4 regions of the Lysinibacillus sp. JNUCC-52 genome follow, and region 4 is predicted to be linked to each of the others. Evidence: a T-box and tRNA genes for the amino acid it is inferred to sense, from the RefSeq annotation. Region 4 holds a T-box; the other regions hold tRNA genes.
The links. The T-box of region 4 lies ahead of alaS (alanine--tRNA ligase). A T-box ahead of a tRNA ligase gene usually reads a tRNA of that ligase, here a tRNA-Ala.
Positions count from the first base shown of each region.

Region 1: it encodes a tRNA-Ala, which carries the amino acid that the T-box ahead of alaS (alanine--tRNA ligase) is inferred to sense. The anticodon was not compared.
Region 2: it encodes a tRNA-Ala, which carries the amino acid that the T-box ahead of alaS (alanine--tRNA ligase) is inferred to sense. The anticodon was not compared.
Region 3: it encodes a tRNA-Ala, which carries the amino acid that the T-box ahead of alaS (alanine--tRNA ligase) is inferred to sense. The anticodon was not compared.

Region 1 is NZ_CP065546.1:3,793,520-3,800,920, forward strand. Features, by position in the region: rRNA gene JNUCC52_RS18685 (16S ribosomal RNA) at 1-1,059, shown strand, start outside; rRNA gene JNUCC52_RS18690 (23S ribosomal RNA) at 1,365-4,292, shown strand; rRNA gene rrf (5S ribosomal RNA) at 4,395-4,510, shown strand; tRNA gene JNUCC52_RS18700 (tRNA-Val) at 4,521-4,596, shown strand; tRNA gene JNUCC52_RS18705 (tRNA-Thr) at 4,600-4,675, shown strand; tRNA gene JNUCC52_RS18710 (tRNA-Lys) at 4,683-4,758, shown strand; tRNA gene JNUCC52_RS18715 (tRNA-Leu) at 4,784-4,868, shown strand; tRNA gene JNUCC52_RS18720 (tRNA-Gly) at 4,916-4,990, shown strand; tRNA gene JNUCC52_RS18725 (tRNA-Leu) at 4,996-5,084, shown strand; tRNA gene JNUCC52_RS18730 (tRNA-Arg) at 5,100-5,176, shown strand; tRNA gene JNUCC52_RS18735 (tRNA-Pro) at 5,186-5,262, shown strand; tRNA gene JNUCC52_RS18740 (tRNA-Ala) at 5,284-5,359, shown strand; tRNA gene JNUCC52_RS18745 (tRNA-Met) at 5,386-5,459, shown strand; tRNA gene JNUCC52_RS18750 (tRNA-Ile) at 5,467-5,543, shown strand; tRNA gene JNUCC52_RS18755 (tRNA-Ser) at 5,556-5,648, shown strand; tRNA gene JNUCC52_RS18760 (tRNA-Met) at 5,702-5,776, shown strand; tRNA gene JNUCC52_RS18765 (tRNA-Asp) at 5,780-5,855, shown strand; tRNA gene JNUCC52_RS18770 (tRNA-Phe) at 5,893-5,968, shown strand; tRNA gene JNUCC52_RS18775 (tRNA-Gly) at 5,974-6,047, shown strand; tRNA gene JNUCC52_RS18780 (tRNA-Ile) at 6,051-6,127, shown strand; tRNA gene JNUCC52_RS18785 (tRNA-Asn) at 6,132-6,208, shown strand; tRNA gene JNUCC52_RS18790 (tRNA-Ser) at 6,221-6,311, shown strand; tRNA gene JNUCC52_RS18795 (tRNA-Glu) at 6,314-6,385, shown strand; gene nadA (quinolinate synthase NadA) at 6,489-7,401, opposite strand, start outside.
Region 2 is NZ_CP065546.1:3,803,803-3,811,203, reverse strand. Features, by position in the region: gene JNUCC52_RS18945 (dipeptidase) at 1-225, opposite strand, end outside; gene JNUCC52_RS18940 (TraR/DksA C4-type zinc finger protein) at 290-739, opposite strand; gene JNUCC52_RS18935 (MerR family transcriptional regulator) at 813-1,574, opposite strand; gene JNUCC52_RS18930 (DUF7683 domain-containing protein) at 1,686-2,459, opposite strand; gene JNUCC52_RS18925 (diaminopropionate ammonia-lyase) at 2,565-3,776, opposite strand; tRNA gene JNUCC52_RS18920 (tRNA-Glu) at 3,966-4,037, opposite strand; tRNA gene JNUCC52_RS18915 (tRNA-Ser) at 4,040-4,130, opposite strand; tRNA gene JNUCC52_RS18910 (tRNA-Asn) at 4,143-4,219, opposite strand; tRNA gene JNUCC52_RS18905 (tRNA-Ile) at 4,224-4,300, opposite strand; tRNA gene JNUCC52_RS18900 (tRNA-Gly) at 4,304-4,377, opposite strand; tRNA gene JNUCC52_RS18895 (tRNA-Phe) at 4,383-4,458, opposite strand; tRNA gene JNUCC52_RS18890 (tRNA-Asp) at 4,496-4,571, opposite strand; tRNA gene JNUCC52_RS18885 (tRNA-Met) at 4,575-4,649, opposite strand; tRNA gene JNUCC52_RS18880 (tRNA-Ser) at 4,703-4,795, opposite strand; tRNA gene JNUCC52_RS18875 (tRNA-Ile) at 4,808-4,884, opposite strand; tRNA gene JNUCC52_RS18870 (tRNA-Met) at 4,892-4,965, opposite strand; tRNA gene JNUCC52_RS18865 (tRNA-Ala) at 4,992-5,067, opposite strand; tRNA gene JNUCC52_RS18860 (tRNA-Pro) at 5,089-5,165, opposite strand; tRNA gene JNUCC52_RS18855 (tRNA-Arg) at 5,175-5,251, opposite strand; tRNA gene JNUCC52_RS18850 (tRNA-Leu) at 5,267-5,355, opposite strand; tRNA gene JNUCC52_RS18845 (tRNA-Gly) at 5,361-5,435, opposite strand; tRNA gene JNUCC52_RS18840 (tRNA-Leu) at 5,483-5,567, opposite strand; tRNA gene JNUCC52_RS18835 (tRNA-Lys) at 5,593-5,668, opposite strand; tRNA gene JNUCC52_RS18830 (tRNA-Thr) at 5,675-5,750, opposite strand; tRNA gene JNUCC52_RS18825 (tRNA-Val) at 5,754-5,829, opposite strand; rRNA gene rrf (5S ribosomal RNA) at 5,840-5,955, opposite strand; gene JNUCC52_RS18815 (cysteine desulfurase family protein) at 6,512-7,401, opposite strand, start outside.
Region 3 is NZ_CP065546.1:2,528,733-2,536,133, reverse strand. Features, by position in the region: rRNA gene JNUCC52_RS12590 (16S ribosomal RNA) at 1-350, shown strand, start outside; rRNA gene JNUCC52_RS12585 (23S ribosomal RNA) at 594-3,521, shown strand; rRNA gene rrf (5S ribosomal RNA) at 3,591-3,706, shown strand; tRNA gene JNUCC52_RS12575 (tRNA-Val) at 3,720-3,795, shown strand; tRNA gene JNUCC52_RS12570 (tRNA-Met) at 3,821-3,895, shown strand; tRNA gene JNUCC52_RS12565 (tRNA-Asp) at 3,902-3,974, shown strand; tRNA gene JNUCC52_RS12560 (tRNA-Thr) at 3,987-4,059, shown strand; tRNA gene JNUCC52_RS12555 (tRNA-Tyr) at 4,069-4,152, shown strand; tRNA gene JNUCC52_RS12550 (tRNA-Trp) at 4,165-4,238, shown strand; tRNA gene JNUCC52_RS12545 (tRNA-His) at 4,276-4,351, shown strand; tRNA gene JNUCC52_RS12540 (tRNA-Gln) at 4,364-4,438, shown strand; tRNA gene JNUCC52_RS12535 (tRNA-Lys) at 4,460-4,532, shown strand; tRNA gene JNUCC52_RS12530 (tRNA-Leu) at 4,541-4,625, shown strand; tRNA gene JNUCC52_RS12525 (tRNA-Gly) at 4,679-4,753, shown strand; tRNA gene JNUCC52_RS12520 (tRNA-Leu) at 4,759-4,847, shown strand; tRNA gene JNUCC52_RS12515 (tRNA-Arg) at 4,863-4,939, shown strand; tRNA gene JNUCC52_RS12510 (tRNA-Pro) at 4,963-5,039, shown strand; tRNA gene JNUCC52_RS12505 (tRNA-Ala) at 5,053-5,128, shown strand; tRNA gene JNUCC52_RS12500 (tRNA-Ser) at 5,140-5,232, shown strand; tRNA gene JNUCC52_RS12495 (tRNA-Phe) at 5,245-5,320, shown strand; tRNA gene JNUCC52_RS12490 (tRNA-Gly) at 5,324-5,397, shown strand; tRNA gene JNUCC52_RS12485 (tRNA-Ile) at 5,402-5,475, shown strand; tRNA gene JNUCC52_RS12480 (tRNA-Asn) at 5,488-5,564, shown strand; tRNA gene JNUCC52_RS12475 (tRNA-Glu) at 5,566-5,637, shown strand; gene JNUCC52_RS12470 (nitric oxide synthase oxygenase) at 5,858-6,904, shown strand; gene JNUCC52_RS12465 (CynX/NimT family MFS transporter) at 6,946-7,401, opposite strand, start outside.
Region 4 is NZ_CP065546.1:4,237,593-4,244,993, forward strand. Features, by position in the region: gene recD2 (SF1B family DNA helicase RecD2) at 1-1,620, shown strand, start outside; gene JNUCC52_RS20965 (polysaccharide deacetylase family protein) at 1,652-3,346, shown strand; gene hpaB (4-hydroxyphenylacetate 3-monooxygenase, oxygenase component) at 3,724-5,154, shown strand; T-box leader at 5,261-5,475, shown strand; gene alaS (alanine--tRNA ligase) at 5,552-7,401, shown strand, end outside.

The DNA of each region.
Region 1 (7,401 bases), 440 kb from region 4:
TACCTTATTAGAAAGCCACGGCTAACTACGTGCCAGCAGCCGCGGTAATACGTAGGTGGCAAGCGTTGTCCGGAATTATTGGGCGTAAAGCGCGCGCAGGTGGTTTCTTAAGTCTGATGTGAAAGCCCACGGCTCAACCGTGGAGGGTCATTGGAAACTGGGAGACTTGAGTGCAGAAGAGGATAGTGGAATTCCAAGTGTAGCGGTGAAATGCGTAGAGATTTGGAGGAACACCAGTGGCGAAGGCGACTATCTGGTCTGTAACTGACACTGAGGCGCGAAAGCGTGGGGAGCAAACAGGATTAGATACCCTGGTAGTCCACGCCGTAAACGATGAGTGCTAAGTGTTAGGGGGTTTCCGCCCCTTAGTGCTGCAGCTAACGCATTAAGCACTCCGCCTGGGGAGTACGGTCGCAAGACTGAAACTCAAAGGAATTGACGGGGGCCCGCACAAGCGGTGGAGCATGTGGTTTAATTCGAAGCAACGCGAAGAACCTTACCAGGTCTTGACATCCCGTTGACCACTGTAGAGATATGGTTTTCCCTTCGGGGACAACGGTGACAGGTGGTGCATGGTTGTCGTCAGCTCGTGTCGTGAGATGTTGGGTTAAGTCCCGCAACGAGCGCAACCCTTGATCTTAGTTGCCATCATTTAGTTGGGCACTCTAAGGTGACTGCCGGTGACAAACCGGAGGAAGGTGGGGATGACGTCAAATCATCATGCCCCTTATGACCTGGGCTACACACGTGCTACAATGGACGATACAAACGGTTGCCAACTCGCGAGAGGGAGCTAATCCGATAAAGTCGTTCTCAGTTCGGATTGTAGGCTGCAACTCGCCTACATGAAGCCGGAATCGCTAGTAATCGCGGATCAGCATGCCGCGGTGAATACGTTCCCGGGCCTTGTACACACCGCCCGTCACACCACGAGAGTTTGTAACACCCGAAGTCGGTGAGGTAACCTTTTGGAGCCAGCCGCCGAAGGTGGGATAGATGATTGGGGTGAAGTCGTAACAAGGTAGCCGTATCGGAAGGTGCGGCTGGATCACCTCCTTTCTAAGGATATTTTCGGAATACAAACCTTGGGTTTGTAAGATTACGTTTTGCGTTCAGTTTTGAAGGTTCATCAATTAGATGAAATACTTCAAAACTTGTTCTTTGAAAACTGGATAAAACGACATTGAAATTGTAACAAACACATTTATTTTTTTAAGTTTTTTTATAGGCTTAATAACATTAAAAGGTTTCGAGATACGAGTAAGACAAGGAAGCGATTGAGTGAGTGAAGGAGCGTACTTTCGTACGTGACTGATTGAACGAATGAAGCTGACGCTGTATTACGATGTATATCGGAAGCTGTAGGTTAAGTTATTAAGGGCGCACGGCGAATGCCTTGGCACTAGGAGCCGAAGAAGGACGGCACTAACACCGATATGCTTCGGGGAGCTGTAAGTGAGCTTTGATCCGGAGATTTCCGAATGGGGGAACCCACTACGTTTAATCGCGTAGTATCTTGACGTGAATACATAGCGTCTTGAAGGCAGACCCAGGGAACTGAAACATCTAAGTACCTGGAGGAAGAGAAAGAAAAATCGATTCCCTGAGTAGCGGCGAGCGAAACGGGAAGAGCCCAAACCAAGAGGCTTGCCTCTTGGGGTTGTAGGACACTCTATACGGAGTTACAAAGGAATGAGTTAGATGAAGCGACTTGGAAAGGTCCGCCAGAGCAGGTAAAAGCCCTGTAGTCGAAAGTTTATTCCCTCCAGAGTGGATCCTGAGTACGGCGGAACACGTGAAATTCCGTCGGAATCCGGGAGGACCATCTCCCAAGGCTAAATACTACCTAGTGACCGATAGTGAACCAGTACCGTGAGGGAAAGGTGAAAAGCACCCCGGAAGGGGAGTGAAAGAGATCCTGAAACCGTGTGCCTACAAGTAGTTAGAGCCCGTTAATGGGTGATAGCGTGCCTTTTGTAGAATGAACCGGCGAGTTACGATTACGTGCGAGGTTAAGCTTTAGAAGGCGGAGCCGCAGCGAAAGCGAGTCTGAATAGGGCGAATTAGTACGTGGTCGTAGACCCGAAACCAGGTGATCTACCCATGTCCAGGGTGAAGGTGAGGTAACACTTACTGGAGGCCCGAACCCACGCACGTTGAAAAGTGCGGGGATGAGGTGTGGGTAGCGGAGAAATTCCAATCGAACTTGGAGATAGCTGGTTCTCTCCGAAATAGCTTTAGGGCTAGCCTCGTGATGAGAATACTGGAGGTAGAGCACTGTTTGGACTAGGGGGCCATCCCGGTTTACCGAATTCAGACAAACTCCGAATGCCAGATATTTATACACGGGAGTCAGACTGCGAGTGATAAGATCCGTAGTCAAAAGGGAAACAGCCCAGACCACCAGCTAAGGTCCCAAAGTAATCGTTAAGTGGAAAAGGATGTGGCGTTGCACAGACAACCAGGATGTTGGCTTAGAAGCAGCCATCATTTAAAGAGTGCGTAATAGCTCACTGGTCGAGTGACGCTGCGCCGAAAATGTATCGGGGCTAAACGATTCACCGAAGCTGTGGATTGACATCTACGATGTCAGTGGTAGGAGAGCGTTCTAAGTGCGTTGAAGTCAGACCGGAAGGACTGGTGGAGCGCTTAGAAGTGAGAATGCCGGTATGAGTAGCGAAAGACGGGTGAGAATCCCGTCCACCGTATGACTAAGGTTTCCTGAGGAAGGCTCGTCCGCTCAGGGTTAGTCGGGACCTAAGCCGAGGCCGATAGGCGTAGGCGATGGACAACAGGTTGATATTCCTGTACCACCTCCTCACCGTTTGAGAAATGGGGGGACGCAGTAGGATAGGGTAAGCGCGCCGTTGGTTGTGCGCGTCCAAGCAGTAAGGCGTGTGTGTAGGCAAATCCGCACACTGTAACGTTGAGCTGTGATGGCGAGTCCGTATGGACGAAGTTCCTGATTTCACACTGCCAAGAAAAGCCTCTATCGAGGTGAGAGGTGCCCGTACCGCAAACCGACACAGGTAGTCGAGGAGAGAATCCTAAGGTGTGCGAGAGAACTCTCGTTAAGGAACTCGGCAAAATGACCCCGTAACTTCGGGAGAAGGGGTGCTCTTGAGCGTGCAAGCGCACGAGAGCCGCAGTGAATAGGCCCAGGCGACTGTTTAGCAAAAACACAGGTCTCTGCAAAACCGTAAGGTGACGTATAGGGGCTGACGCCTGCCCGGTGCTGGAAGGTTAAGAGGAGTGGTTAGCGCAAGCGAAGCTGCGAATTGAAGCCCCAGTAAACGGCGGCCGTAACTATAACGGTCCTAAGGTAGCGAAATTCCTTGTCGGGTAAGTTCCGACCCGCACGAAAGGCGTAACGATCTGGGCACTGTCTCAACGAGAGACTCGGTGAAATTATAGTACCTGTGAAGATGCAGGTTACCCGCGACAGGACGGAAAGACCCCGTGGAGCTTTACTGTAGCCTGATATTGAATTTTGGTACAACTTGTACAGGATAGGTAGGAGCCAGAGATCTCGGAGCGCCAGCTTCGAAGGAGGCGTCGGTGGGATACTACCCTGGTTGTATTGAAATTCTAACCCATGCCCCTTAGCGGGGCAGGAGACAGTGTCAGGCGGACAGTTTGACTGGGGCGGTCGCCTCCTAAAAGGTAACGGAGGCGCCCAAAGGTTCCCTCAGAATGGTTGGAAATCATTCGTAGAGTGTAAAGGCACAAGGGAGCTTGACTGCGAGACCTACAAGTCGAGCAGGGTCGAAAGACGGGCTTAGTGATCCGGTGGTTCCGCATGGAAGGGCCATCGCTCAACGGATAAAAGCTACCCCGGGGATAACAGGCTTATCTCCCCCAAGAGTCCACATCGACGGGGAGGTTTGGCACCTCGATGTCGGCTCATCGCATCCTGGGGCTGTAGTCGGTCCCAAGGGTTGGGCTGTTCGCCCATTAAAGCGGTACGCGAGCTGGGTTCAGAACGTCGTGAGACAGTTCGGTCCCTATCCGTCGTGGGCGTAGGAAATTTGAGAGGAGCTGTCCTTAGTACGAGAGGACCGGGATGGACACACCGCTGGTGTACCAGTTGTCTTGCCAAAGGCATCGCTGGGTAGCTATGTGTGGACGGGATAAGTGCTGAAAGCATCTAAGCATGAAGCCCCCCTCAAGATGAGATTTCCCATTACGCAAGTAAGTAAGATCCCTCAAAGACGATGAGGTAGATAGGTTCGAGGTGGAAGTGTGGTGACACATGGAGCTGACGAATACTAATCGATCGAGGACTTAACCAAAAAAGTTTGAAACATTCAATGAACCGTTTATCCAGTTTTGAAAGAATAACACTTTCAACCTAAGGGTTTCAAGATACGATGTATATTGAAAGCCGTAAATAGTCTAGTGATGATGGCAAAGAGGTCACACCCGTTCCCATACCGAACACGGAAGTTAAGCTCTTTAGCGCCGATGGTAGTTGGGGGCTTCCCCCTGTGAGAGTAGGACGTCGCTAGGCATAATACCCAGGAGGATTAGCTCAGCTGGGAGAGCATCTGCCTTACAAGCAGAGGGTCGGCGGTTCGAGCCCGTCATCCTCCACCATATGCCGGTTTAGCTCAGCAGGTAGAGCAACTGACTTGTAATCAGTAGGTCGTGGGTTCGATTCCTATAGCCGGCACCATTTTTTTGAGCCATTAGCTCAGTTGGTAGAGCATCTGACTTTTAATCAGAGGGTCGAAGGTTCGAGTCCTTCATGGCTCACCATTTTTATAATTGCCAACAATAATATGCGGGTGTGGCGGAATTGGCAGACGCACTAGACTTAGGATCTAGCGCCGCGAGGCGTGGGGGTTCGACTCCCTTCACCCGCACCATTTATTTTTAATTTCATAATTGCCAGGATAAATAATCTTATGCACATGCGGAAGTAGTTCAGTGGTAGAACACCACCTTGCCAAGGTGGGGGTCGCGAGTTCGAACCTCGTCTTCCGCTCCAAATGTGCCGGGGTGGCGGAACTGGCAGACGCACAGGACTTAAAATCCTGCGGTAGGTGACTACCGTGCCGGTTCGATTCCGGCCCTCGGCACCATTTTTTAAATAGTAAGCGCCCGTAGCTCAATTGGATAGAGCGTCTGACTACGGATCAGAAGGTTGTGGGTTCGACTCCTGCCGGGCGCGCCAATAAATGAACGGGAAGTAGCTCAGCTTGGTAGAGCACTTGGTTTGGGACCAAGGGGTCGCAGGTTCGAATCCTGTCTTCCCGACCATTTCCTAACACATATAATTATGGGGCCTTAGCTCAGCTGGGAGAGCGCCTGCCTTGCACGCAGGAGGTCAGCGGTTCGATCCCGCTAGGCTCCACCATAATTTATAACCAGTATAAAGATCCTGGCGGTGTAGCTCAGCTGGCTAGAGCATTCGGTTCATACCCGAAAGGTCGTGGGTTCGACTCCCTCCGCCGCCATCTTAAAGGACCTTTAGCTCAGTTGGTTAGAGCAGACGGCTCATAACCGTCCGGTCGCAGGTTCGAGTCCTGCAAGGTCCACCATTTATATACTACGGAGGTATACCCAAGTCTGGCTGAAGGGATCGGTCTTGAAAACCGACAGGCGGGTAACACCGCGCGGGGGTTCGAATCCCTCTACCTCCTCCAGTTTTTATTTAGTAAATGGTGTGCTAACAACTCGATATAATAAATAGTATTTTCGCGGGGTGGAGCAGTGGTAGCTCGTCGGGCTCATAACCCGAAGGTCGTTGGTTCAAATCCGGCCCCCGCAACCAAATGGTCCCGTGGTGTAGCGGTTAACATGCCTGCCTGTCACGCAGGAGATCGCCGGTTCGATCCCGGTCGGGACCGCCATTTTTTAAATAAGTTGATAACTTAGTAAGAAGTATATGGGTCAGTAGCTCAGTTGGTAGAGCATTAGATTGAAGCTCTAAGTGTCGGCGGTTCGATTCCGTCCTGACCCACCATATACGCGGGTGTAGTTTAATGGTAAAACCTCAGCCTTCCAAGCTGATGTCGTGAGTTCGATTCTCATCACCCGCTCCAAATGGGCCTATAGCTCAGCTGGTTAGAGCGCACGCCTGATAAGCGTGAGGTCGATGGTTCGAGTCCATTTAGGCCCACCATTATTCCGAAGTAGCTCAGTTGGTAGTAGCACCTGACTGTTAATCAGGTTGTCGCAGGTTCGAGTCCTGCCTTCGGAGCCATTTTTTATTTGTGGGGAAGTACTCAAGAGGCTGAAGAGGCGCCCCTGCTAAGGGTGTAGGTCGGGTAACCGGCGCGAGGGTTCAAATCCCTCCTTCTCCGCCATTGGCCCCTTGGTCAAGCGGTTAAGACACCGCCCTTTCACGGCGGTAACACGGGTTCGAATCCCGTAGGGGTCATACTAAAGCACAGTCGATGTGAACAAATACATCGACTGTGCTTTTTTTATTAGGAGAAATAGGAAAAATCGTCTACCAATAAATAGGTAGACGATTTTTTCGCTTATGCACGTGATAGCATTCTTTCAAGTGAGCTACGAGCTTCCTTTGCCGTTGACGCATCTACTTGGATACGGTTATGGGGCTTGCCCTGAACAATGCTCTCAAGTGACCACAGTAAATGTGGAAGGTCAATGCGATTCATTGTAAGACAAGGGCAAAAGTTTTCGTTTAAAGAAATAATATGTTTATCAGGATGTTGTTGAATAATTCGGTTTACTAAATTCATTTCTGTGCCAATTGCCCACGCTGATCCGCTTGAAGCATTATTAATCGTATCAAGGATATATTTTGTAGAGCCTGCATCATCTGCAGCTGCGACAACTTCACGGCTACATTCAGGATGAACGATAATACGCATATTTGGATGTGATTGACGAACCATTGCTGTATGTTGCACTGTAAAGCCTTCATGTACCGAACAGTGTCCTTTCCACAATATTACTTGAATATTTTCTGGCGATTGATCTGTTTCAAGCGTATTCGTATGTGGATTCCATACGGCCATATTTTCGAGTGGCACACCTAAGTCGAACGCTGTATTTCTTCCTAAATGCTGATCTGGTAAAAATAATATACGCTGTTTTTGTGTAAATGCCCATTTTACCATTTCTTTAGCATTAGAAGAGGTTACACAAGCACCGCCGTGACGTCCAGTAAATGCTTTAATCGCGGCAGTAGAATTAACATATGTTAACGGCAAAATTGTATTGCCGAAAAGTTGCTGTAGAATTGGCCAAGCTTGTTCAGTTTGATAAATATCTGCCATATCAGCCATCGAACACCCTGCACGCATATCAGGTAGGTAGACATGTTGCTTCTCCATAGTAAGCATATCGGCTGTCTCTGCCATAAAATGCACACCACAAAAAACGATATGCTCGGCTTCTTTATTAGCAGCGGATATTTGAGCAAGC
Region 2 (7,401 bases), 430 kb from region 4:
TTGTAATACTTGTGTATGAAAGGCTTCAATTTGACGCATGACCTCTAAAAATTGCATATTTTGTGGTGTTGCAGGGTCGATAAAAATAGCGAATACCTGCGCCTTTACTTGCCCTAATTGTAATCTTTCTTTACTTGCATGTAATCGTACATCATCCGCAAATTTTGGCGCATCTAGCGTTGTTAGCTTATACAATACATCACAATGTAAATCAATTATTTCCATGTTATCACCCCATAAAGCTATTATACTGTTCAAGGGAATAATTAGGAAGAAATGCTCGTATTTTTTACATTTTATCTGATGGCGTATCTGACGAACCAAATTCCTCAAGCTCTTCGAAATCATCAGATTTTGGTAAGGATGATAGTACATCCTCTTCTACTGGTCGTATTTGTTCCTCTCGTTGCTCCGCATGCTCTACACATGTCAATGCATGGGGCATCGCTTCTAATCGACCTAGCGGAATTTCTTCCCCACATTCTGCGCACTTGCCGTACGTTCCATCTTCAATAGCTTGCAGGGCGTTTTTGATTTCCTCCGCATGGTCACTACGATGCTCATCAATAGCCATTTCTGTAAGCTGATCAGTTAAATCACTCGCATTATCAGCTGGATGATTATCATAATTGGAGAGCTCTGTTGCCTGTGGTCGCTCTGATTCCTCTAGCTGCTGCTCTATTTCCTGTAATTCCTGCTGCAATTGTTTTTTAAACTTTTCTATCATTTGTTGTTCCATGAAAATCTCCTCCTCATACATTCATTTTTTCCTAAATACTTATTTCTAAAACATCAGTATGAGAAGGATTCCTTTAGTTTTGTGTATATTCTCTAATTACATCATGCAGAAATTGAGTAGCCCCAACAGATACATGCTTATCGTAATAAGCTGTAAAGCGGTCATCTGCTACATACATTTGTGCTAAACCAGCATGTGCTTCCTTTGTATATTGCGGCCACGAAAAGCTCAACCAGCGTTTATGAAGCTCTGCAACTTCCATTGAAACATCATTTTTCGCATCTCCTATTGCCATCGCCTCTTTTAATCGTTCAAATAATTGCTGTTCTAATTGTTGCATTGCTTTATACTGCTCCTCTGTTAAATTTCTAAATTTTGCATTCGATGCATCAACTGTTTCTTGACCATAGTTTGCACGAATTTCTTGACCATATTGCTTTTCATTTTCCTCAATTAGCTGCTCTTTAAAGCCTTCAAATTTCTCTTCGTTCGTCATTGGACGTTCCCCCTCAATCGATTGAATTGTTTGTTCCACTGTTTTTAATAATTGATCTAGCTGTTTTTTTCGTTGTAGTAAAGCATCACGATGTGTTTTTAATGCAGCAGTATGTTGAAAATCAGGTGCATGAATAATGTTGTGAATCGTCACTAGTTTCATATCGAGTGCTCTATAAAACAAAATTTGCTGAAGTATATCGACTTCATGTTGACCATAAAAGCGATAGCCTGCCTCGTTCGTTCTTGCTGGTTTTAGCAAGTCGATTTCATCATAGTAGCGTAACGTTCTCGTACTGACCCCAGACAATTTGGCAAGTTGCTGAATCGTATATTCCATTGCTCTCACCTCCATATTCATACTGTAAACCTTGACGTAGCGTTAAGGTCAAGGGCTATTTAAATAAAAAAAAGGCTGTGGCCACTTTACTACCTGCCACAGCGCTTATCATCAATCCCCCGCACTTAGATAATATTGATACTTATTCATATCCATTTTATGTTTTAAATTTTTTTGAAAAAATGGTTGGTTACTCGCTGTAATTGGAAAGACCCCGACAACTGGATGAATAGTGGAAAGATGCAATATTTCCCTATATTTCTCTAATGAAATGTCTGTTAGTATTTCCTCACCTACTACGGTATCTTCATGAATTGGCGTCCACATGATCATTCTTTCGATGCTCTCTTCACGAATATAAAATGGAGAAATCATTTCTTCTACAAATAAATGATGTTCCCGAGCAAATTGTAATGGTTCCTCTTGATAATGATTTGTTCCAATAAACATATAATAGTCATCTCCAAAATGGACAAAAAAATCTGCAGCGATGAAATGACAAAATAGAAAACCCCGTAACACCATTTTTGCAATGAGAGGAATTTGATCAATCGTTACCTCTTGATCATCTTTTAAGTGAAGATTGTCAAATTTTTCATCATACAATTGGTTATACAAAGCAGATTCTAACCCTACATCAATATAAGTCGTGTTAATCATTGTTAATGATTTTATATCATTGACATGTAAAAACTTCATGATTGTAGCAATATAGGCAGTTTCGACCTCTATATATTTTTCTACTGTAAAGGTTTCACCATCGATTGTCTTCCCAATGTGAGATGGACTTGTCCATTCCACCTCCTTCGTGTAATGCCCCTCATTATTTCGGAAGTCAGGATTATATTTCGTTATTCGCCATTGGTATTTTATGTGGTTACTCAATAATATCACCTCTTTATTTATTTTATTTTATGAATAAATGTAAAAATAATTTGCAAGAATTAATATAAAAAAGCATCTCAATCAACAAAGAGATGCTCACTTGTACTATTTTGCATACTTACCATGCCACACAATATTTCGATAGTTTTCTACGTCCGTGTCTCCCTCTGTATTCACAAAGAGTATATTTGATTGTGCATTTAGCTGTAATGTCGCCTTTAATTCTGCATAATCCTCATTCGTCATTAACTCATAAAAACATCCGAACGGTGCTGCACCTGATTCGCCTGCAACAATGCGATGATCCGAACCAAGTGGATTTGCTAACACACGCATGCCCGTAGCAGCTGTCGTTTCATCACAGCAAATACTTACTTTCGTATACGCTTTTAAAATATCCCAGGCCAAAGGATTTGGCTCTCCACACGCTAGCCCTGCCATAATTGTTTGCATTTCTCCACCGACAGTAACAAAATGGTCAGTGCCAAGTTTAAAGCTCTCATAAAAGCAGTTCGCTACATCTGGCTCTACCAACACAAATGTTATCTTCCGTCCATAAAATTGTTGGAGAAAAGCGACGATTGCTCCAGCAAATGAACCTACTCCTGCCTGTAAAAATACATGTGTCGGTGCTTCTTCTAATTGGTCGACTATTTCTTTTGCTAATGTTGTATAGCCTTGCATAATCCATAAAGGAATTTCTTCGTATCCTTCCCACATCGTATCCTGTATAATAACCCAGCCATTGCTATCTGCAAGCTGTGACGTATAACGCACGGTATCATCATAATTCATTGTCGTGATTTCTGCGTATGCCCCTTCGTTCTTAATATTTTGCAAACGCTCTTCCGCGCTGCCAGCTGGCATATAAATCCGTGCTTTACATCCTAGTTCTCTAGCAGCCCATGCAACCCCTCGTCCATGATTGCCATCTGTTGTTGAAATAAAGGTTAAATTGCCTAGTTGTTCTTTTACATCAGGCGACTTTAATTGTTCGAATGACAGATCATCAATATGTTGACCTAGCAATTTCGCAACATACTGGCCAATTGCATAAATGCCCCCTAAAACCTTAAATGCATTTAAGCCAAATCGAAATGACTCATCTTTCACGAAAATTTTATTGACCTCTAAATGGGATGCTAAAAAATCTAAACTACGTAAAGGTGTCTGTTTAAAACCTTCATATGTACGATGAAATCGTTCCACACGATTCACCTGTTCCGCTGTAAAACTTTGTAGTGCATGTTCTAATCGCTCTATGTTTTCCTGTAAATGAAATTGTTGATTGTCTATCCATTTCAAGTTATGGCTCATCCTTATCCCCCTCTATTTTAGCGTTCATTACTATATTACCTGAAAATTCAATTAAAAAGAATAATAGTATGTACTATAGTAGATACTATTCTATATAAGTCGTAAAATTTCGCTTTATTTATTAGCTATCTTTCACTCTAACAAAAAAAACGCAGTAAATGTGATAATCACATTTACTGCGTTTTAGTATGACCCCTACGGGATTCGAACCCGTGTTACCGCCGTGAAAGGGCGGTGTCTTAACCGCTTGACCAAGGGGCCAATGGCGGAGAAGGAGGGATTTGAACCCTCGCGCCGGTTACCCGACCTACACCCTTAGCAGGGGCGCCTCTTCAGCCTCTTGAGTACTTCCCCACAAATAAAAAATGGCTCCGAAGGCAGGACTCGAACCTGCGACAACCTGATTAACAGTCAGGTGCTACTACCAACTGAGCTACTTCGGAATAATGGTGGGCCTAAATGGACTCGAACCATCGACCTCACGCTTATCAGGCGTGCGCTCTAACCAGCTGAGCTATAGGCCCATTTGGAGCGGGTGATGAGAATCGAACTCACGACATCAGCTTGGAAGGCTGAGGTTTTACCATTAAACTACACCCGCGTATATGGTGGGTCAGGACGGAATCGAACCGCCGACACTTAGAGCTTCAATCTAATGCTCTACCAACTGAGCTACTGACCCATATACTTCTTACTAAGCTATCAACTTATTTAAAAAATGGCGGTCCCGACCGGGATCGAACCGGCGATCTCCTGCGTGACAGGCAGGCATGTTAACCGCTACACCACGGGACCATTTGGTTGCGGGGGCCGGATTTGAACCAACGACCTTCGGGTTATGAGCCCGACGAGCTACCACTGCTCCACCCCGCGAAAATACTATTTATTATATCGAGTTGTTAGCACACCATTTACTAAATAAAAACTGGAGGAGGTAGAGGGATTCGAACCCCCGCGCGGTGTTACCCGCCTGTCGGTTTTCAAGACCGATCCCTTCAGCCAGACTTGGGTATACCTCCGTAGTATATAAATGGTGGACCTTGCAGGACTCGAACCTGCGACCGGACGGTTATGAGCCGTCTGCTCTAACCAACTGAGCTAAAGGTCCTTTAAGATGGCGGCGGAGGGAGTCGAACCCACGACCTTTCGGGTATGAACCGAATGCTCTAGCCAGCTGAGCTACACCGCCAGGATCTTTATACTGGTTATAAATTATGGTGGAGCCTAGCGGGATCGAACCGCTGACCTCCTGCGTGCAAGGCAGGCGCTCTCCCAGCTGAGCTAAGGCCCCATAATTATATCTGTTAGGAAATGGTCGGGAAGACAGGATTCGAACCTGCGACCCCTTGGTCCCAAACCAAGTGCTCTACCAAGCTGAGCTACTTCCCGTTCATTTATTGGCGCGCCCGGCAGGAGTCGAACCCACAACCTTCTGATCCGTAGTCAGACGCTCTATCCAATTGAGCTACGGGCGCTTACTATTTAAAAAATGGTGCCGAGGGCCGGAATCGAACCGGCACGGTAGTCACCTACCGCAGGATTTTAAGTCCTGTGCGTCTGCCAGTTCCGCCACCCCGGCACATTTGGAGCGGAAGACGAGGTTCGAACTCGCGACCCCCACCTTGGCAAGGTGGTGTTCTACCACTGAACTACTTCCGCATGTGCATAAGATTATTTATCCTGGCAATTATGAAATTAAAAATAAATGGTGCGGGTGAAGGGAGTCGAACCCCCACGCCTCGCGGCGCTAGATCCTAAGTCTAGTGCGTCTGCCAATTCCGCCACACCCGCATATTATTGTTGGCAATTATAAAAATGGTGAGCCATGAAGGACTCGAACCTTCGACCCTCTGATTAAAAGTCAGATGCTCTACCAACTGAGCTAATGGCTCAAAAAATGGTGCCGGCTATAGGAATCGAACCCACGACCTACTGATTACAAGTCAGTTGCTCTACCTGCTGAGCTAAACCGGCATATGGTGGAGGATGACGGGCTCGAACCGCCGACCCTCTGCTTGTAAGGCAGATGCTCTCCCAGCTGAGCTAATCCTCCTGGGTATTATGCCTAGCGACGTCCTACTCTCACAGGGGGAAGCCCCCAACTACCATCGGCGCTAAAGAGCTTAACTTCCGTGTTCGGTATGGGAACGGGTGTGACCTCTTTGCCATCATCACTAGACTATGTTTGGTTTCTAATTTACTACATATTCATGAAACCTTTATGTATGTCGTTTTGAAGTTGTTTACCTGTCCTTCAAGACAAGAATTATTGTATAACGATTATCAACATATTGCAACCCTTTTTTATAAAAAAAAGAAATTATTACTTTTTGAAGATATTTTTGTTATGTGAGAGAAATTATCGCTCTGCTAATCATTATAGCAATTGTTTTTTCAAAAGAAAACATTTTATTAATAAAAATAAAAACTTTATCGTATAAGCACATAGTAAAAGCATGCTAAAGAAAACTAACAAACAAAACTACTACCCTTTTTGCAGTCTAGCGATACACAACAAGCGCGCATATTACGAATGTGCCTGTGTACAGTTTCCCCAATAGATTTTTATTTGAAACTACTTGGATAGATATTAGATAAAAACTTTAATATTCTACCCTTCAATGTATTTCCTAATCATATTTAAGAAAAGCCTTTGATTTTCACTGAAAGTGGGGACTCTAAGTGAAAATCTAAAGCTTTTTTATAAAATATTTTACTAACATTTATATTTCCGTTTAGTATTTTACAAAAACATTAGTAAGAGCAGCAACTAACTGATCAATTTCTTCAAATGATGTTGTTGGTCCAAAGGAAATTCTAAAAAATTGGCGTGCCTCCTCCATCGTATAGCCCATTGATAAAATTGCCTTTGTACCAGACTCACTGTGAATATCACAAGCACTCCCCGTTGAAATACAAATACCTGCTTCGTTTAATTTTAACAACACATATTGCCCCTCTACTTTTTCCATTATCAAGCCGCATATACTAGGCAGTTGATTGTTACATTCAATCAACTGACAAGTTGACGGTAAATTGTTTCGTAAATATTGGCGCAGTAATTCATAATGTTGACGCTCATATTGATAGTTTTCAATAGCTGTCGCAAATGCAACAATGGCAGGTGTATCTAATGTTCCTCCTCGTAAACCTCGTTCATGCGTTACACCAGGCGTTAATGCTGGAACTCGAATTTTCGGATTGATAAAAATAGCCCCACATCCTTTTGGTCCTCCTATTTTATGGGCTGAAACCGTTATCGCATCTACATTTGCACTAAATGAATATGTTGCTAGTTTACTAAATGACTGCACACAATCCACATGAAAAAATATATTTGCATTATTTGCTATTTCGACGATTTCCTCTACAGGTTGGATGGAACCTATTTCGGAATTTACATGCTGAATCGTTATTAATGCTGTATCTTCCCTTATTGCTTTTCGAACTTGTTCTACATCAATACACCCATTTAGCTGTAAAGGTAATTTCGTGATGGCAAACCCCATTTTTTCAAGTGTATTTAATGCTGCATGAACTGATGTATGTTCAGCCTGGGATGAAATAATATGCTTACCCTGTTTTGCAGCTAAAGCTAGTGACAAAATTGATAGTATATTTCCCT
Region 3 (7,401 bases), 1.7 Mb from region 4:
GTCAAATCATCATGCCCCTTATGACCTGGGCTACACACGTGCTACAATGGACGATACAAACGGTTGCCAACTCGCGAGAGGGAGCTAATCCGATAAAGTCGTTCTCAGTTCGGATTGTAGGCTGCAACTCGCCTACATGAAGCCGGAATCGCTAGTAATCGCGGATCAGCATGCCGCGGTGAATACGTTCCCGGGCCTTGTACACACCGCCCGTCACACCACGAGAGTTTGTAACACCCGAAGTCGGTGAGGTAACCTTTTGGAGCCAGCCGCCGAAGGTGGGATAGATGATTGGGGTGAAGTCGTAACAAGGTAGCCGTATCGGAAGGTGCGGCTGGATCACCTCCTTTCTAAGGATATTTTCGGAATACAAACCTTGGGTTTGTAAGATTACGTTTTGCGTTCAGTTTTGAAGGTTCATCATTAGATGAAACACTTCAATATACTTGCTCCTGTCGCTACGCTTTCGTCGCAAAGCTGCGAAGAAGTAGAAACAGGTAGTAGCTTTGTTCTTTGAAAACTGGATAAAACGACATTGAAATTGTAACAAACACATTTATTTTTTAAATTAAGTTTTTTAGGCTTAATAACTAGGTTAAGTTATTAAGGGCGCACGGCGAATGCCTTGGCACTAGGAGCCGAAGAAGGACGGCACTAACACCGATATGCTTCGGGGAGCTGTAAGTGAGCTTTGATCCGGAGATTTCCGAATGGGGGAACCCACTACGTTTAATCGCGTAGTATCTTGACGTGAATACATAGCGTCTTGAAGGCAGACCCAGGGAACTGAAACATCTAAGTACCTGGAGGAAGAGAAAGAAAAATCGATTCCCTGAGTAGCGGCGAGCGAAACGGGAAGAGCCCAAACCAAGAGGCTTGCCTCTTGGGGTTGTAGGACACTCTATACGGAGTTACAAAGGAATGAGTTAGATGAAGCGACTTGGAAAGGTCCGCCAGAGCAGGTAAAAGCCCTGTAGTCGAAAGTTTATTCCCTCCAGAGTGGATCCTGAGTACGGCGGAACACGTGAAATTCCGTCGGAATCCGGGAGGACCATCTCCCAAGGCTAAATACTACCTAGTGACCGATAGTGAACCAGTACCGTGAGGGAAAGGTGAAAAGCACCCCGGAAGGGGAGTGAAAGAGATCCTGAAACCGTGTGCCTACAAGTAGTTAGAGCCCGTTAATGGGTGATAGCGTGCCTTTTGTAGAATGAACCGGCGAGTTACGATTACGTGCGAGGTTAAGCTTTAGAAGGCGGAGCCGCAGCGAAAGCGAGTCTGAATAGGGCGAATTAGTACGTGGTCGTAGACCCGAAACCAGGTGATCTACCCATGTCCAGGGTGAAGGTGAGGTAACACTTACTGGAGGCCCGAACCCACGCACGTTGAAAAGTGCGGGGATGAGGTGTGGGTAGCGGAGAAATTCCAATCGAACTTGGAGATAGCTGGTTCTCTCCGAAATAGCTTTAGGGCTAGCCTCGTGATGAGAATACTGGAGGTAGAGCACTGTTTGGACTAGGGGGCCATCCCGGTTTACCGAATTCAGACAAACTCCGAATGCCAGATATTTATACACGGGAGTCAGACTGCGAGTGATAAGATCCGTAGTCAAAAGGGAAACAGCCCAGACCACCAGCTAAGGTCCCAAAGTAATCGTTAAGTGGAAAAGGATGTGGCGTTGCACAGACAACCAGGATGTTGGCTTAGAAGCAGCCATCATTTAAAGAGTGCGTAATAGCTCACTGGTCGAGTGACGCTGCGCCGAAAATGTATCGGGGCTAAACGATTCACCGAAGCTGTGGATTGACATCTACGATGTCAGTGGTAGGAGAGCGTTCTAAGTGCGTTGAAGTCAGACCGGAAGGACTGGTGGAGCGCTTAGAAGTGAGAATGCCGGTATGAGTAGCGAAAGACGGGTGAGAATCCCGTCCACCGTATGACTAAGGTTTCCTGAGGAAGGCTCGTCCGCTCAGGGTTAGTCGGGACCTAAGCCGAGGCCGATAGGCGTAGGCGATGGACAACAGGTTGATATTCCTGTACCACCTCCTCACCGTTTGAGAAATGGGGGGACGCAGTAGGATAGGGTAAGCGCGCCGTTGGTTGTGCGCGTCCAAGCAGTAAGGCGTGTGTGTAGGCAAATCCGCACACTGTAACGTTGAGCTGTGATGGCGAGTCCGTATGGACGAAGTTCCTGATTTCACACTGCCAAGAAAAGCCTCTATCGAGGTGAGAGGTGCCCGTACCGCAAACCGACACAGGTAGTCGAGGAGAGAATCCTAAGGTGTGCGAGAGAACTCTCGTTAAGGAACTCGGCAAAATGACCCCGTAACTTCGGGAGAAGGGGTGCTCTTGAGCGTGCAAGCGCACGAGAGCCGCAGTGAATAGGCCCAGGCGACTGTTTAGCAAAAACACAGGTCTCTGCAAAACCGTAAGGTGACGTATAGGGGCTGACGCCTGCCCGGTGCTGGAAGGTTAAGAGGAGTGGTTAGCGCAAGCGAAGCTGCGAATTGAAGCCCCAGTAAACGGCGGCCGTAACTATAACGGTCCTAAGGTAGCGAAATTCCTTGTCGGGTAAGTTCCGACCCGCACGAAAGGCGTAACGATCTGGGCACTGTCTCAACGAGAGACTCGGTGAAATTATAGTACCTGTGAAGATGCAGGTTACCCGCGACAGGACGGAAAGACCCCGTGGAGCTTTACTGTAGCCTGATATTGAATTTTGGTACAACTTGTACAGGATAGGTAGGAGCCAGAGATCTCGGAGCGCCAGCTTCGAAGGAGGCGTCGGTGGGATACTACCCTGGTTGTATTGAAATTCTAACCCATGCCCCTTAGCGGGGCAGGAGACAGTGTCAGGCGGACAGTTTGACTGGGGCGGTCGCCTCCTAAAAGGTAACGGAGGCGCCCAAAGGTTCCCTCAGAATGGTTGGAAATCATTCGTAGAGTGTAAAGGCACAAGGGAGCTTGACTGCGAGACCTACAAGTCGAGCAGGGTCGAAAGACGGGCTTAGTGATCCGGTGGTTCCGCATGGAAGGGCCATCGCTCAACGGATAAAAGCTACCCCGGGGATAACAGGCTTATCTCCCCCAAGAGTCCACATCGACGGGGAGGTTTGGCACCTCGATGTCGGCTCATCGCATCCTGGGGCTGTAGTCGGTCCCAAGGGTTGGGCTGTTCGCCCATTAAAGCGGTACGCGAGCTGGGTTCAGAACGTCGTGAGACAGTTCGGTCCCTATCCGTCGTGGGCGTAGGAAATTTGAGAGGAGCTGTCCTTAGTACGAGAGGACCGGGATGGACACACCGCTGGTGTACCAGTTGTCTTGCCAAAGGCATCGCTGGGTAGCTATGTGTGGACGGGATAAGTGCTGAAAGCATCTAAGCATGAAGCCCCCCTCAAGATGAGATTTCCCATTACGCAAGTAAGTAAGATCCCTCAAAGACGATGAGGTAGATAGGTTCGAGGTGGAAGTGTGGTGACACATGGAGCTGACGAATACTAATCGATCGAGGACTTAACCAAAAAAAGTTTGAAACATTCAATGAAACGTTTATCCAGTTTTGAGAGAATAAGTTCTTTCAACTGAATAAGTGAAGTGATGATGGCAAAGAGGTCACACCCGTTCCCATACCGAACACGGAAGTTAAGCTCTTTAGCGCCGATGGTAGTTGGGGGCTTCCCCCTGTGAGAGTAGGACGTCGCTTCGCTTGTTTTTTATGTGGAGGATTAGCTCAGCTGGGAGAGCATCTGCCTTACAAGCAGAGGGTCGGCGGTTCGAGCCCGTCATCCTCCACCATTTTAATATCAAAGTATTATATTGTCGCGGGGTGGAGCAGTGGTAGCTCGTCGGGCTCATAACCCGAAGGTCACAGGTTCAAATCCTGTCTCCGCAACCAAATTATGGTCCCGTGGTGTAGCGGTTAACATGCCTGCCTGTCACGCAGGAGATCGCCGGTTCGATCCCGGTCGGGACCGTCTTTTTTATTTGCCGGTGTAGCTCAGTTGGTAGAGCAACTGACTTGTAATCAGTAGGTCGTGGGTTCGACTCCTATCGCCGGCATCAGCCCTTGGAGGGGTAGCGAAGTGGCTAAACGCGGCGGACTGTAAATCCGCTCCTTAGGGTTCGGCGGTTCGAATCCGTCCCCCTCCACCAGTTTTTTATTTTAGGGGCATAGTTCAACGGTAGAATAGAGGTCTCCAAAACCTTTGGTGTGGGTTCGATTCCTACTGCCCCTGCCAAATTTTTTTAGATTAAACTACTGTTATAGTTCATATGGCGGTTGTGGCGAAGTGGTTAACGCATCGGATTGTGGTTCCGACATTCGTGGGTTCGATTCCCATCAGTCGCCCCATATAATTAATATTGGGGTATAGCCAAGCGGTAAGGCAACGGATTTTGATTCCGTCATGCCTAGGTTCGAATCCTAGTACCCCAGCCATTTTTCATTTATTAATAATATGAGCCATTAGCTCAGTTGGTAGAGCATCTGACTTTTAATCAGAGGGTCGAAGGTTCGAGTCCTTCATGGCTCATCATATTTGCGGGTGTGGCGGAATTGGCAGACGCACTAGACTTAGGATCTAGCGCCGCAAGGCGTGGGGGTTCGACTCCCTTCACCCGCACCATTTATTTTATTTACAAATTACATAATTGCCAGGATAAATAATCTTATGCACATGCGGAAGTAGTTCAGTGGTAGAACACCACCTTGCCAAGGTGGGGGTCGCGAGTTCGAACCTCGTCTTCCGCTCCAAATGTGCCGGGGTGGCGGAACTGGCAGACGCACAGGACTTAAAATCCTGCGGTAGGTGACTACCGTGCCGGTTCGATTCCGGCCCTCGGCACCATTTTTTAAATATTAAGCGCCCGTAGCTCAATTGGATAGAGCGTCTGACTACGGATCAGAAGGTTGTGGGTTCGACTCCTGCCGGGCGCGCCATAAAAAGATAAGATAGACAGTAACGGAATGTAGCTCAGCTTGGTAGAGCACTTGGTTTGGGACCAAGGGGTCGTAGGTTCGAATCCTGTCATTCCGACCATCTTTTAAAATTTGGGGCCTTAGCTCAGCTGGGAGAGCGCCTGCCTTGCACGCAGGAGGTCAGCGGTTCGATCCCGCTAGGCTCCACCATATTTATTTCCGGAGGTATACCCAAGTCTGGCTGAAGGGATCGGTCTTGAAAACCGACAGGCGGGTAACACCGCGCGGGGGTTCGAATCCCTCTACCTCCTCCATTTTCTTTTTTCGGGTCAGTAGCTCAGTTGGTAGAGCATTAGATTGAAGCTCTAAGTGTCGGCGGTTCGATTCCGTCCTGACCCACCATATGCGGGTGTAGTTTAATGGTAAAACCTCAGCCTTCCAAGCTGATGTCGTGAGTTCGATTCTCATCACCCGCTCCAAAGAGGGCCTATAGCTCAGCTGGTTAGAGCGCACGCCTGATAAGCGTGAGGTCGATGGTTCGAGTCCATTTAGGCCCATTAAAAAATTATTCCGAAGTAGCTCAGTTGGTAGTAGCACCTGACTGTTAATCAGGTTGTCGCAGGTTCGAGTCCTGCCTTCGGAGCCATGGCCCCTTGGTCAAGCGGTTAAGACACCGCCCTTTCACGGCGGTAACACGGGTTCGAATCCCGTAGGGGTCATCTAGTAAAGCATGTAGCATATTGTTGCTACATGCTTTTTCTTTGTAATTTTTTAAGCTATTCATTTAGTTTTTATAAAATTTTGATGGAGAATTTTTGACTATTGATTTAAATTTGAACAAAGTATTTCATATATAAAAGATGTATGTTTTCTAATGAATTTTTTCATGGAGAATTTATTTCTATTCATCTAATATGAGGGTAGATGGAGGAAAACGACATGAAACTACAAGAGATACAACGTTTTTTAACACTTTATCAAATGGAGCAAAATGAGTCTGCACAATGGCTAACAAATAGATTACAGCAAGTTGAAAATGAAGGACAATATATTCCTTCAACAGAGGAGCTTACTTTTGGTGCACGAGTAGCTTGGCGTAATAGTAATAAATGTATCGGGAGATTATTTTGGCAGTCACTTCATGTTGAGGATGCCCGTGATGTTTTAGATGAGCAAGGGATATTTGAGAAGTTGTTATGTCATATTCAATATGCGACAAATGGTGGTAAAATTCGGCCAACAATAACGGTATTTGCATCTGGTAGAGTAAAGATTTGGAATCATCAGTTGATCCGTTATGCAGGCTATGAGACGGAAGCTGGCATTGTTGGTGACCCACATTCTGTACCATTTACAAAAGTATGTGAATCGCTAGGCTGGCAGGGCGAGGGCACAGCATTTGATGTATTACCACTCGTTATCCAGGTGGATGACCGTCAACCACAATTGTTTTCAATACCACGTGAAGATGTACTAGAAGTTGTAATTCGCCATCCTGAGCACCCACAAGTGGAGGAACTAGCGTTGAAATGGTATGCGGTGCCGATTATTTCAAGCATGCGTTTTCAAATGGCTGGAATCGACTTTCAAGCGGCTCCTTTCAATGGTTGGTATATGGGGACAGAAATTGGGGCACGTAATTTAGCTGATACTGATCGTTATAATATGTTGCCGAAAATCGCTGAAATTTTTGGGCTCGATACGACTAAGCAAGCATCGCTTTGGCGTGATCGCTCATTAGTTGAATTAAATATTGCTGTACTGTTTTCCTTTAAAGAAGATGGTGTAAGTATAGTCGATCATCATACTGCTGCACAGCAATTTAAGTTATTTGAAGAAGCTGAGCAGAAGGCAGGTCGCGACTTAACAGGCAATTGGACTTGGTTGATTCCCCCATTATCACCTGCAACAACGCATATTTTCCATAAGCCTTATGTCAATGTTTATAATACACCGAATTTCTTTTATCAAAAACCGCCTTATTAAAAATGTAAAAAAGCAGCTCATAGTAGGATGAGCTGCTTTTTTTAATTTATATATTCGTTTCTAGAAGCTCTAAATGAGCAGAAGAATAGTAATACTGCAACGACAACGAATAGACAGCCAGCGATGTTCCAACCGCCAAATAAATCATGTAGGTAACCAAATAAAATAGGGCCAACTGCGGCTAATAAATAGCCTAATGATTGTGCAAAGCCCGATAAATCAGCTGCTTCAAATGCCGTACGAGTACGAAGAGTAAAGAACATCATTGCAAGTGAAAATGAAGCGCCACCTGCTAATCCTAGCAATATCATCCACAATACAGCGAGATTAGTCCATTCCATGACAAGGCCAGTAAAGCCGACAACATAAAAAGCAGTAAACATCAAAACGAGAGGTCGTTGTGATGTCATTTTACTAGCGATAATCGGTACAGCTAGAGCCATAGGTACTTGGGAAATTTGCATGATTGAAAACATCCAACCTGCACGATCTGCTGC
Region 4 (7,401 bases):
TCTAAAGCTTGTATTGAGATGCGTGAGGAAAATAAAATATATGGAGAAGAAACAAGACTTTATTTGCCTTCCTTATATTTTTCGGAAATAGGCATTGCGTCAAAAATTATTGCGTTAACTGAACGAAATAGTCAGGCTAAGCATTTTAGTAAAGATGAAATTCGCAAGGCGATTGGGGATACGGAAGCATTTTTAAATGTTACGTATGCAGAAACACAAGCTTTTGCGATAGAACAGGCTCTTAATTCAGCTGTGATGATTTTGACGGGTGGTCCTGGTACAGGAAAAACGACTGTTGTTAGAGGCATTGTGGAAGTCTATGCAAAGCTTCACGGTCTTTCATTAAATCCTAAGGAGTATGCGCAAAAAGAAGAACCGTTTCCTATTATTTTATGTGCACCAACAGGAAGAGCTGCTAAACGTTTAGCAGAGTCCACAGAGCTACCTGCTATGACAATCCACCGCTTGCTAGGTTTTACAGGACAGGAGAAGGAAGAAGAAACCGAGCGAGAGGTTACAGGGAAACTTATTATTGTCGATGAAATGTCAATGGTTGATACATGGCTTGCCCATCAGTTATTAAAATCACTACATGAAGATGTTCAAGTTGTTTTTGTAGGTGACCAGGATCAGTTACCACCAGTAGGCCCTGGACAAGTACTCAAAGATTTACTTGCCTCACAACAAATTCCAACAGTTGAACTGACGGATGTTTATCGACAGGCGGAAGGTTCGACAATTATAGAGCTTGCCCATCAAATTAAGCGGGGGACAATACCAAATGATTTGACGATGAAAACGTCTGATCGTTCATTTATTAAAGCTTCACCCGATCAAGTAGCAAATGTCGTAACGCAAGTTGTAAAAAGTGCTGTAGCGAAAGGGCAAGAAATACGTAATATACAAGTTTTAGCACCGATGTATAAAGGGCCAGCAGGCATTGATAATTTAAATAAAATGATTCAAGACCTTGTTAATCCGAATGATACAGGTACAAGAAAAGAGCTTATTTTTGGTGATGTAACGTATCGAATTAAGGACAAGGTGCTACAGCTTGTCAACCAGCCAGAAAGCAATGTCTTTAACGGCGATATGGGGGAAGTCATTAGTATTATTAAAGCTAAAGAAACGATTGAAAAGCAGGATTTGCTTGTCGTGTCATTTGATGGTATTGAGGTAACGTACCAACGGAGCGATCTTAATCAATTAACCCTAGCGTATTGTTGTTCGATTCATAAATCGCAGGGCTCTGAATTTCAAACGGTGATTATGCCTGTTGTTCGTGGCTATTCTAAAATGCTACGTCGTAATTTGTTATATACTGGAATTACGCGGGCGAAAAATTTCTTAATTTTATGCGGTGAGCCTGATGTGCTAGCTAATGGCTTACAGCGTACAGATGATTTACAACGGTTCACGTCTTTGCGAGCACGACTTAATCCAATGGATGCATCTCCAGATGAGGTCAATGAAGTGAAGGAGATGTCAGAGGAGACAATTGGAGAAGAACGACAAGACGAGCCTGTGACTGTTCTACAGCTAACAGTAGAGACATTACCATATATACATCCAATGATTGGAATGGATGGCATTTCTCCATATGATTTTATGGATAACTAAAAATCGAAATAAGTTTTATGAGGTGAAGAAAGTGAAACGCATCGTGTTATTGCTTCTATTCATGCTGTTATTACCATTTGCACAAAAGGTACATGCCAGTAATATTGTTATTCAAGTGAATGAGGAAGCAACTGTCTTTGATAATCGTTCAGGAGCACTTGAACAAGTAGGAACGTTATCAGGAGGACAAACTTTTGAAGTGACAAAAGATTATGGGGCAAATTGGTGGCAAATTCGTTGGGGTGGTAGTTACGGCTATGTCGATAAACGGTATACAACCGTTGTACCATCCACAACATATAAAAATACCGTTCCTTCAGTTGCGAAGATAAAAGATTATATTGTAGCAACGAAGGTAACCCCTATTTATGATAATACAGGCAATAAATTGGTTCAATTTGCAACATTGTCAGAAGGTGTTCGTTTTCCCATTTATAGTAGAATGGGCAGTTGGTACGGAATTGCTGTGAACGGACGACTTGGTTATGTACATAGTAATTTCGTGAATGAAGAAAAAGGGCAAGAGACAACGAATCCTTCAACAAAGCCGACTGAAAAGCCAACGCCAACACCCACTCCGCCAAGTAAGCAAAATGGCTATATTGAAGCATTAGAAAATACAGTACTTTATGATCTTCGTAGAGAACAACCGATGTCTATTGCAACACTTAACAAAGGTCAGCAATTGGAAGTGGCAGGTGTTGGTGATGAAACTTATGTTCAAGTTCGTTGGGGCAAAACATTTGTTTATGCTGAAAAAACGAAAGTAAAGTTTGTGAACACGCCTACTTATAAAAATATTGGTAAAGACAATGCCGTAAAAAATCAATATTTCATTCCGATATCAGGAAATAGCGAAATTTATGATCGATCAGCAAACAAACTAGTGCCATTTGCAAAGCTCGATATGAATCGACGTTATCCTATTTTACGAAAAGAAGCCAATTGGTATGTGACGACAATTGGTGGACGCGAAGGCTATATTCACAGTTCTAAGGTTGCTTTAGATCGTGGTGTTCCAGTTATGATGTACCACCATTTATTAAAGGAGCATGAGCTTGGACGCTTTAAAAATGTAAGTACTACAATGACAGATACACAATTTGCTAATGAAATGAAATATTTGAAAGATAAAAAATTTGAAACGGTTAGTGCAGACGATTTATTACGTTTTATGCGTAATGAAATTACATTACCCGCATATTCAATTGTTCTAACATTTGATGATGGTTTATTATCTACAAGAGAATATGCTTATCCGATTTTAAAAAAATACGGTTTTCAAGCAACACAATTTTTAATTACGTATCGTAATGAATATTCTCCAGCAGAGCAACTATTTAATTACAATGATTTACAAGCACTATCAAGAAAAGATATGGAGCTCATGCAAGATGTCTTTACATATGAGTCTCATACGTACAATTTACATGATATGATCGGGAATAAAGGGAAAATGTTGCTAATTCCTTATCATGAAGTTGTACAAGATTTAAAGCGCAGTTTAACGATTATTCCAGAAGCAAAAGCATTTGCTTATCCATTTGGTCAATATACTACCAATACAATTTACGCTGTAAAGGAAGCTGGATTTGCGATGGCCTTTTCAACGAAGCCTGGCTACAACAATCCATATGATGATGTTTACCAAATTAAACGTTTATATAGTGATCAACAAACGTCCTTCACGCAGTTCAAAAAAATGGTTTCACCGTATGCACAATAATATTTTCTAAAAAGAAGCTGGGATTAAATTTTAATTTTTGTAAGAGGGAAAAGGTTAAAGGAGATACTGGTGACATTTAAAATAGTATACTAGTTAATGGTAGCGTAGGCAGTGACTCCAATGGCAACGCAAGCAACGTAAAACCAAAGAAACCGTGCGTTAGAGATGGTGGAAGTTTACGGTGTACTGGCGGAATGCATTTCTCGTAGCATTAACAACGGTATAACCAAAAAGTGTTAGATTGATTATAGTCAATCTAACACTTTTTTTCTTGGCTTCCTATTTGAAGTGAGCAAAGGAGCGATGGAACGATTCAGCCTAATAGGTCATATAATACATGAGTAGTAAAAACATAGGTCCATTTTAGGGGTGAATGTATGCCAGCAATTACAGGCCAGCAATATATTAAACGCATTGACGAATTGCAAACGTATATATCAATAGATGGGGAAGTCGTGAAAGGGAATGTTTCTGAACATCCAGCTTTTAAAGGTGTTATGCAAAGTCAGGCTAAACTTTTTGATTTGCAGCATGATGAAAATTTACACGACAGTATGACTTATATGTCACCAACAACGAACCAACGGGTAGGGATGTCTTATCTTCAAGTGACAAAGGCAGAAGATTTGGTAAAAAGACGTCAAGCTGCTCGGGAGTGGGCTTTATGTAATCATGGATTTATGGGAAGAAGTCCAGATTATATGAACACTACTTTAATGGCACTGGCATCAGCAGCCGAATACTTAAAAGATAAGCCGAATTGTTTTCCAGATCATCTGCTAAAATTTTATGAATACGCACGTGAAAATGATTTAACGATGACACATACGTTTATTGAGCCTCAAGTAAATCGTCATAGTTATCAGTATGAAGATGATGAGGTGATCATTGCTGCTAAAATTGTCGGGAAAACGAATGAAGGATTAGTAATTAAAGGGGCGAGATTGCTAGCAACGCAGGGTGGCATTACGGATGAACTTCTTGTTCTTTCAACAAATGGCATTGATGAGGAAAAAGGCTTTGGTTTCTCTATACCAAGTGATACTAAAGGCTTAAAATTTTTATGTAGGCAGTCTTTTGTTGGCGGTGAATCGACGTTCGATTATCCATTAAGCGCTCGATTTGAGGAAATGGATGCAATTGTTGTTTTTGATGATGTAGTAGTCCCTTGGGATCGTGTCTTTTATTATGAAAATACAGAAGTTGCAAATCGCTTTATGAATGTAAGTGGTTTCCAAGCATATTCTTTGCATCAAGTATTGTCTCGACAAATTGCTAAAACGGAATTTATTTTAGGCGTTGTACAATCTATTGTTGATACGATTAATATCGGTGGCTATCAGCACGTGCAACAAAAAGTAGTCGACATTATTGTAACGCTAGAAACGATGAAGGCTTTATTACTTAAGTCAGAAATAGAAGCAAAAAAGGATGACTTTGGTTTTATAAGACCAGATTTACCAACGTTGCAAGTAGCCATTCAAATTTTCCCAAAGGTTTATCCAACCTTTACAGAAATTATCCAATTACTTGGAGCAAGCGGCTTAATGTCTATTCCAAGTGAAAAAGCATTTGCCGCAGATGATGGCGACTTAGAACATTATTTACAGTCATTTAGAGATGGTGGAGAAGATCGGGTAAAAAAATTCCGTCTAGCGTGGGATTTAACGATGAGTACATTTGGCACAAGGCAAACACTTTATGAGCGGTACTTCTTTGGAGATCCAGTTCGCTTATCTGGCTTGCTTTATCAAACTTATAATCGTGAGTCATTTATGAAAAGAGTTGAAAATTTCCTAAAAAGTTAACATACAAAAACGACGTATGTTTGAAGAATTCGATATTTTTGTATAGAATAGAAATGCAATGATTGACAGAAGAACATAATTTTTTTATAATGTGCGTTAGAAAATAGAAAAAACGATGATGGAACAAGTACGTATTTGTGCGTGTGTAGAAAGGGATTTCTAGGCTGAAAAAATCCTCGCGTCAACAAGTGCCGAAAGCTACTCCAGAGTGCAGCTAATCCCTGCCGTTCACTTACGTTACAAGTGCTAAAGAGGTAAGCATGTTGATGCTTACAACTAGGGTGGTACCGCGAGACAATTCACAAAGTCCTCGTCCCTTTTTGGGATGAGGGCTTTTTTATGTGTATAAGCGGATTCATATCGTAAATTTTACACAATTAGAGGAGGAACTTTTCGTATGAAAGCAGCAGAAATTCGCCGTTTGTATTTAGAATTCTTTAAAGAAAAAGGACATCACCATGAACCGTCAGCACCACTTGTGCCAATTAATGACCCTTCATTACTTTGGATCAACTCAGGTGTTGCAACATTAAAACCATATTTTGACGGTCGTATCATTCCCGATAACCCACGTATTACAAATGCACAAAAATCGATTCGTACAAACGATATTGAAAATGTAGGGAAAACAGCACGTCACCATACATTCTTTGAAATGCTAGGGAACTTCTCTATTGGAGATTACTTCAAAAAAGAAGCTATTCACTATGCGTGGGAATTTTTGACAGATAAAAAATGGATGGGCTTTGACCCTGAACTTTTATCCATTACAATTCATCCAGAAGACCAAGAAGCTTATGATGTTTGGCATAACGAAATTGGTATTCCTGAGGAACGTTTAATTCGCTTAGAAGGGAACTTCTGGGATATTGGTGAAGGTCCATCTGGTCCAAACTCAGAAATTTTCTATGACCGTGGAGAAGAATATGGTTCAGATCAAAATGATCCAGAAATGTATCCTGGCGGTGAAAACGAGCGTTATTTAGAAATTTGGAATTTAGTGTTCTCTCAATTTAACCACAATCCAGACGGCACTTATACACCATTACCAAAGCAAAATATTGATACAGGGATGGGCCTAGAACGTATCGTTTCGGTTGTACAAAATGTGCCAACAAACTTTGATACAGATTTATTCATGCCAATCATTGAAAAAATTGAACAATTTGCAAATCGTAAATACAAACGTCCAGGCGAAGTTGCGTTAAGCGAAATCTTCGGTTCAGAAGAAGATATTAATACGCCATTTAAAGTAATTGCAGACCATATTCGTACGGTAGCATTTGCTATCGGTGACGGCGCACTTCCTTCGAATGAGGGTCGTGGTTACGTATTGCGTCGTTTACTACGTCGTGCAGTGCGTTACGCTAAGCAAATTGGTATTGAAAAACCATTTATGTTTGAATTAGTACCGACAGTCGGCGAAATTATGGTTGATTTCTACCCAGAAGTTACGGAGAAATGCGAATTTATCCAACGTGTTATTAAAAACGAGGAAATTCGCTTCCATGAAACATTAGATGGTGGTCTTGCCATCTTTAACGAGGTTGTAGAGGCACAAAAAGCAGCAGGGCATGATTATATTCCTGGCGCTGATGCATTCCGTCTTTATGACACATATGGCTTCCCAATTGAGTTAACAGAAGAATATGCGGAAGAAGTTGGCATGAAGGTAGATCACGAAGGTTTTGAAGTTGCTATGAACGAGCAACGTGAGCGTGCGCGTGCTGCTCGTCAAGATGTCGATTCAATGCAAGTACAAAATGAAGTGCTAGCAAACTTAACAGTAGCAAGTGAATTCGTAGGCTATGACACATTATCAGTGGAAACTGAAATTGCTGCGATGATTGTCAATGGTCAAGTAGCGAAAGTGGCTTCAGAAGGTCAAGAAGCGTTAGTCGTATTAGCAAAAACACCATTCTATGCTGAAATGGGTGGACAAATTGCAGACAGCGGTGTAATTGCCAATGATGGCTTTACAGCAATTGTTAAGGATGTTCAAAAAGCACCAAATGGACAACCGTTACACACTGTTCTAGTAGAATCAGGCGAAATGCATGTTGAAGATGCGGTAACAGCAGTAGTGAACCGTGATGAACGTAATCTAATCATTAAAAACCATACAGCGACACATATTATGCAACGTGCGTTAAAAGATATTTTAGGTGACCATGTAAACCAAGCAGGCTCATACGTTGGTCCAGATCGATTACGTTTTGACTTCTCTCACTTCGGTCAAGTAACAAA